DNA from 3 places in the Rapidithrix thailandica genome. Region 1 is predicted to be linked to each of the others. Evidence: riboswitches for the same ligand, from Rfam matches in the RefSeq annotation. Region 1 holds a riboswitch; each other region holds the start of a gene.
What was found. A riboswitch is a leader RNA that binds a small molecule or an ion and turns the genes downstream of it on or off. The one in region 1 is predicted to bind cobalamin.

Region 1 (2,268 bases):
TTGTTGCCAAGGGTAGTTACCCGCAGCTTCCAACAATAACCGGCTCATAAAACTTTTGCCTCCGGGCATAAACCAAGTGCCTTTATAAGGGACACCACAAATGACGGTAGGGCTTTGCGGGGTATTTTCTACCAACTTTGCCAAACGCTGGTATTCCTCTTCTACTTTTTGAAATTTTTCATTGGCCAAAGCTTCTTTGTCAAGCAAGGCTGCCATCACCTTTACCCATTCGGCTTTTCCCAAGGCGGAGGTTTCCAGCCATTCGGCATTTAATACCACAGGAATGCCTGCTTCATTGATCATGCGATAGATCTCCAGTTGTGTTTCGCTCCATGAGGTAGCGATCATCACCTCGGGTTGTTGGGCAAACAATAGCTCTTGGTTGATGGAAACAGAATTGCCAAAGCTTTGTATGTTTCCGCTTTGTAAGGCTTGAAGCAAGGTGGAATCATAAAAATATTCACCGCAGGTAACCGTGTGAATGGCATCGGTGGCCTCCAAAAAGCTGCATAGGGATGCATGGGTAGTCGATGTCAAGGCTATTTTTTCTACCGGAGTCCGGATAATGGTACTTTGCTCTTTGTTGATTCCTTCCGGAAGAGTTTCCCCTTTGGCAATGAGGTAATAAACCAACGTGTCTCCTTTGTAAAAGACCTGAAGTTTTTTGAACTTCTTATGATAGGTCAATTTAAAATTTTGAGCATGTTGTACGGTGGTAAGCGGAGTGACGGTAGCCGTGGCAGGCTCCTGAGAAACCATCGTATTTGTTTCCTCTTTGCGCTGAGAGTGGCAGGCAAAAAGTGAAACAAGCATGAAAAGGCTTGAGAAGAAGCAAAGATAGCTTTGTACAGCCTTGCTCCTTTGCAGTTGTCTTTTGTTTGTCTTCATAAGATTAAAATGCTTTTATCCCCGAAAGCTAGCAGCAATTCCTGAAGGAAAAACTCCTGAACTATATAAAAGGCAGGTCTTCTGGCTTCCCTGTTCTCGGCCGCCTTCCCATCCGGTAGGATAGTGGCTGGTATGGCCGGAAATTTTGGTCAGGTATATCTTTATTTCCTGACCTGATAGGGTTACAGCAGCGAGGACTGCACCGGATTTTCACCGGTTTCCCTTTTCATCTTCTTTGTTAGGAGAAGAACCTTCTTATGCACAAAGGTAAGAACTTTCCTAAATTGTTGCCTTTCCGTGTGTAAACTTTAGCAGTAAAAGACTTAGAACCGGAAACTCAAAGCGCTTTTGTATTTTGACTTACTAGCTACCAGAGCCCTGCCCCGTTACCTGTGTGAAAAGTAACTATGTATGTTTGGAGAAAAAACTTAACGATCGTTCGGATAGGGAAAAGCAAACGTATATCGGAGTGCTTTCGTCAGAGGGGTTATTCCTTTAAGGTTTAAACCGGAGGTTCGAATAGGTGCGAACGACAAGGCCCGGAGTAAACCTTAAAGGAAGAAAATATGATATGTTTTTAACTAAATACTTCTCTGAACAACTCAATGCTCTTTTTAACTCCTGAATCCGGTGCTTCTTTCCCTTCAAATTCCAGGGAAATATAACCGGAGTAGTTTGCCGATTTCAGCATGTTGGCGATGCGTTGATAGTCCAGGTCGAGGGTGTACCATTCCCCTTCGCCATAGTAGGTTTTCGCTTGAATGAAATTGGCTTTTTTTACTATCTTTTCCAACTTGGTATACGGGTCTTCCAAAAAATTCCCCGTATCCATCAGTAAGCCCAACCAAGGGGAATTAATCTCATTGACAATGCGCAACAGGCCTTCAGGGGTGCGGGTGAGTCCCCAGTGGTTTTCCAATGCCAGCATTACTCCGCATTCTTCGGCTTTGGGCAAGCATTTTTGAATGCTGTCAATGCACCAGTTAAAGCCATCTTCTTCGGTATACCCTTCCAATACGGGTTCCTCTCCCCGTTGGGCCATCAGGTCGTCAAAGGATTTAATGGTATTCCACCGCCCTGAGTTGAGCCGGATACAGGGAATCCCCATTTTATAAGCGAGCTCAATACAGTGCAATGTATGGTCAATGTTTTTTTGCCTGACGGCAGGGTCCGGATCTACAAAATCCTGGTGAATCGAAAGGCAGATGAGGTCAATGCCCAACGTAAAAGCTTTCCGTTTCAGCATTTGCAAATAGCTGTTTTCTTCCGAGTCCATTTGCCGGTGAAGAATATCCACGCCCTCTACTCCCAGGGCCGCGGCCTTTTCAATCACCGTTTGTACGGTGGTTTTGGGCTCGCGAAAGTGCCAGTAGGAATAAG
Region 2 (2,268 bases), on a different contig from region 1:
AAAAGGTTAAATCACGACCTGCACAATACCTTGGGCTTTTATACCTTTCCTCTTTTATTAGTCATGTGCCTTACCGGGCTCTGTTGGTCTTTCGGATGGTACCGCGATGGCTTAAGTTCCGTCATGGGAGCCAAAGTATTTGGCGGACGGGGAGCCAAGCCTACACAGATAGAACAAGTAGTCCCTGACACTCCTGCCCGCTCCGTTGCTCAATTAATACAGTTGACCGATGAGCACCTTCCCTATACAGGGGATTACAACATCTACCTTCCCTCCGATCCCCAATCGGCAGCAGTCGTTTACAAATACCAAACCGGCTTTTTTGCCTTATCCGCTTACGACAAAGCGGAATTCAACCCCTACAATGGACACTTATTAAAACTCGATAAATTTTCAGACAAAGCGCTTAACGAAAAAATCGTTGCTACAATCAAGCCTTTGCATACCGGAGAAATTTTCGGCACATTCAGTAAGATCCTGTACTTTATTTCCTGCCTGATCGCCACTTCTCTTCCCGTCACGGGAACGATCATCTGGATCAACAAGCTGAAAAAGAAGGCTGCCAAAAAGAAAAAAGCAGTAGTCAGCTAATTCGCTGAACTTATCCAATTAACTTTTAGGTACGACCCATTGCTTTGCGATGGGTTGTCTTTTTATATCGGCCTTTATATTTATTTTTCAGAATTCTTCCTCTACCTTTGCAGAGCGAAGGCACCCGAAAGGGTTTAATAGGGAATCTTGGTGAAAATCCGGAACTGTCCCCGCAGCTGTAAGCTTCATTCCACTGTCGGTCCATATGCCATTGTCTATCCTAAAAAGATGAGAAGGCGACCTACAGGAAGTAAGTCAGAAGACCTGCCTTTTACTTGAAACAATGCCATTACCTTCGGGAGTTAAGGTAGAAAGCAACTTGGCTTTTTCAGTTTTTCATCCAAAGTATCCGGTGATGCTTGTCTGTTTCTTTGAAAAAAAGAGACAACAGCCCCCGGGCTCTGGCTCGACTCTGCCTTGCTGCAAACCACCTCCCTCCTTTCCGGTAATCAGTTGTTTCGCTTATTCAAAAATTTAACACTTTAATAATTTCAACAAAAATGAGTAAGCTTTACAAAAGCAGTTGGAAATGGCTTTGCCTCTTTGTCTTCTTAGGACTGGCCATTAGTTGTAAGGAAGAGGAGGATGTAGTGCCTCAACCTTCGTCTGTCAAGATTGTGCTTCCGGAAAATAGTAGCGCCTTCTTCCCCGGAGAGGAAATCAACTTTGTGGGAGATGCCTTGAATGCCCAAAGTTTTTCCTGGACGGCCAATGGAGAAGAGTTTTCCAAGGAAAAATATGCAACCCACACATTTGACGAAGTGGGTAATTATGACATTGTATTTTCAGCCAACAGTGCAAGTGGTACGCAAACCGTTTCCACCAAAATTGAAATTGTCAACGGTGTCAAAGTCAACGGGTTTGGTGTAAGCGGGGAAATTTTTGCCGGAGAGCAACTCTCACTTACTGCGGAATTGCAAGACCGTTATCTGGATGACTACCAATGGGCACTTAATGGAGAGCCTGTAGCAGAAGGGATGACCTTTGAAAAGATATTTGCCAAACCCGGTACACATACCCTTACATTTACGGCTAGTAACGCTACCCGGAGTTCAACGTATGAATTAACCCTCAAGGTTGAAGCCCGCTTCCTTTTTACAGACGGTGCTTTTATTGTCAATGAAGGAAACATGTCGAATGAGATGGGAACCGTTTCTTTCCTTCCCCAAGACGGAGCCTTAATTACCAATGCTTACCGGCAAGTAAACCCCGGAAGAACTCTTGGCAACGTTACTCAATCAATTGGTTTTTATGCTGACAAGGCCTATTTCATTTCTCAAAACGGCCCTAACTATATTACCGTAGCCGATGCCGGGACTTTAGTAGCCGTTGACTCCGTGACAGAAACCCAAGTATCCTTAAGCTGGCCCACACATATTGCTGTTGTGGATGAGCAAAAAGGATACATCCGGGATAACAACGGAGTGCATATCGTCAACTTTGCCGAACATACCCTTAGTGGTACGGTAGAAGGTGTGAGTGCAGCCAAGGATCAAATGTATATTGTCAATGACAAATTGATTACCTACAGCGGAAAGACTTTATACATCACGAATACCAGTACCGATGTACTGGAAGACCAAAAAGTATTTGAAGAAAATATCGGTACGGTAACCTTAGACAAATACGGGCACATATGGGTGGCAGTCAGTGGCAGCCCTTCTAAGATGGTACAAT
Region 3 (2,268 bases), on a different contig from region 1:
CTTTTTGATAATCGGGCTTCCATATATTTCTTCCATCGATCACTCCTAAAGAAAGGGAAGTTTCTTTTGGAAGGTGATGAAGGACGGCCTCCAACTGTTGTGGAGCTCTGACTAAGTCGAGGTGTATGGCGCATACCGGAAGTTGTGCGGTAAATTCCGGGTCGTCTAATTCGGCAAAGTAGCTAGCCAGTAAAATCTTTAACTCCGGAAACGCATCCCGGAGAGTTTTATATGCCTTCTGATAGGCGAATTTGGTGCTGGGGTCCAAATGAGCCGTCAGGTAAGGCTCATCCAATTGTACCCAAGTGGCTCCTTGCTCACTCAAACGGGTCAGTAATTCTTTGTAAACCGGTAAAAGACGGTCCAGCAAATCCAAGCGGTGAAAACCCTCTTCCTTCTCTTTGCCCAACAGTAAATACGACACAGGGCCAATCAATACAGGTTTGGTATGAATGCCTAAAGCTTTACTCTCTAAAAATTCATCCACTGCTTTCGTAGAAAACAATTCAAAAGATTGGTTGGCGGTAAACTCCGGCACCAAATAGTGATAGTTGGTATCAAACCATTTGGTCATTTCCAAAGCTTTGAGGTCTAGTCCGTCTTGTTGATAGCCACGTGCCATGGCAAAGTACAAGGTAAGCGGATCGTTAGCCAGTGAAGCAAAACGCTCGGGAGTAGCGCCCAACATCAATGACATATCCAAGACTTGGTCATAGAATGAAAAGTCGTTGGAAGGGATTAAGTCAATGCCTGCTTCCTGTTGAGTAAGCCAATTGAGTTTTCGAAGGTTTTTGGCGGTAAGGAGCAAATCTTTTTCAGAGATTTTTCCTGCCCAGAAGTGTTCACAAGCTTTTTTGAGTTCGCGCTTAGCGCCAATACGCGGGTAACCTAAATTGTTCTTTAGCATACTTCATGAATGTTTAAAAATGAAATAAAAAATAATTAGAAGTATGCTTTCTTGATTGAGTGCGTAGGTAGGATATACCCCAACTGCTTTCCGTATGGAGAAGGCACAAAATGCACTTGCACAAGCCACTTTGTGAAGGAAAGAGAATAAGGTTATACTGCCTGACAAAAAACTTCAAATCGCGAAAGCATTGTCATATCGTAATTGGCAAGTCTCCTGGCTTATCCGTCATCTGGCCGCCTTCCCATCTTTGAGAGAAAGACAGTGGCTCATTGACCAGAGGTGTTGACTCCGGAAGTGTTCCGGAACCGGATTTACAGTTGCGCGTCAGCCCATGATTTTCACATGGTTCCTTTTTAATCCCGCTTTCGCGGAAACCAATAACGGCATTTGAAGCAACAAAGGTAGGAAATTTTTTTACAGTTAAAAGGAATCCATCATCACTAATAACGACAGGGCTCAAAAATCCCTCTCACTCATTCCCCATCTCACTCACTCACCACTCACTCATTCCCTACTCCCAAAAGAGAGAGGAGACGTTTTTGTTAAATATCTTTATATTCCCCCCAATCCCTCAACTCTTCTATCCTTCAACCCATTCATCCCTCAATCCTCTAATTCTAAGGTTACTACATAGCCACAGTGGTCAGAGGCAATTTTGTCTTTAATAACCTGCGTTTCGATTACTTTCCATTTGTGGTTTTTGTGCGTCATGATATAATCAATTTTGACCCGGGGGTTTTCGACTGAATACGTGGGTTCCGGATTTTTACCACTTGTCAGTTTCCATTGTTTTTTTAAGGTTTTAATGGGTTTGCTGTCTGGGGAAGCATTTAAATCTCCGGCTAACACCGTAGGGTATTGAGGGTTGGCAAACAGTTGGTTTAGCTCTTTGGCTTGCGTAATCCGGTCCGCGGGGTCTTTTGTGTGGTCAAGGTGAGTGCCTACAAAGCAAATCGTGTCACCGGCAGGCAATTGTATCCATACGGCGAGGGCTGCCCGGGGCTCCTTTCCTTCAGAACAGCTTAAAGCAAAGTTCTGGGTTTTGGCAAAAGAAAATTTAGATAACACTCCTTCTCCGTATTCTCCTCCGTCAAAACTCATTGCTTTTCCAAATACACCTTGCATTTTTAACCGGTAGCCTAATTCTGTTACCAGGTCCATACCTTTGGCCCTTTGGGTTTTAAAATCCACTTCTTGCATGGCCACCAAGTCAGGTTGATGTTGTTCGATGGTTTCGGCAAGATAATCCAAGTCAAAGTCGCCTTTCATCGTTTCGCCATGGTAGATGTTATAAGTCATTATTTTTACTCTTTTTTGAGCTTGTGTACCTACACAGATAGTAAGAGATAAAACACAAG

Region 2: it holds a riboswitch for cobalamin, as region 1 does, so the genes downstream of both, AAG747_RS03800 (DUF5074 domain-containing protein) here and AAG747_RS00435 (ABC transporter substrate-binding protein) in region 1, are expected to answer to the same signal.
Region 3: it holds a riboswitch for cobalamin, as region 1 does, so the genes downstream of both, metE (5-methyltetrahydropteroyltriglutamate--homocysteine S-methyltransferase) here and AAG747_RS00435 (ABC transporter substrate-binding protein) in region 1, are expected to answer to the same signal.

What each region holds. Positions count from the first base shown of each region.
Region 1 covers NZ_JBDKWZ010000001.1:139,708-141,975, forward strand. Annotated here, with positions in the region: gene AAG747_RS00435 (ABC transporter substrate-binding protein) at 1-813, opposite strand, end outside; cobalamin riboswitch at 943-1,158, opposite strand; gene AAG747_RS00440 (sugar phosphate isomerase/epimerase family protein) at 1,466-2,268, opposite strand, start outside.
Region 2 covers NZ_JBDKWZ010000002.1:81,154-83,421, reverse strand. Annotated here, with positions in the region: gene AAG747_RS03805 (PepSY-associated TM helix domain-containing protein) at 1-591, shown strand, start outside; cobalamin riboswitch at 693-877, shown strand; gene AAG747_RS03800 (DUF5074 domain-containing protein) at 1,092-2,268, shown strand, end outside.
Region 3 covers NZ_JBDKWZ010000012.1:118,302-120,569, reverse strand. Annotated here, with positions in the region: gene metE (5-methyltetrahydropteroyltriglutamate--homocysteine S-methyltransferase) at 1-907, opposite strand, end outside; cobalamin riboswitch at 1,097-1,304, opposite strand; gene AAG747_RS19750 (endonuclease/exonuclease/phosphatase family protein) at 1,514-2,209, opposite strand.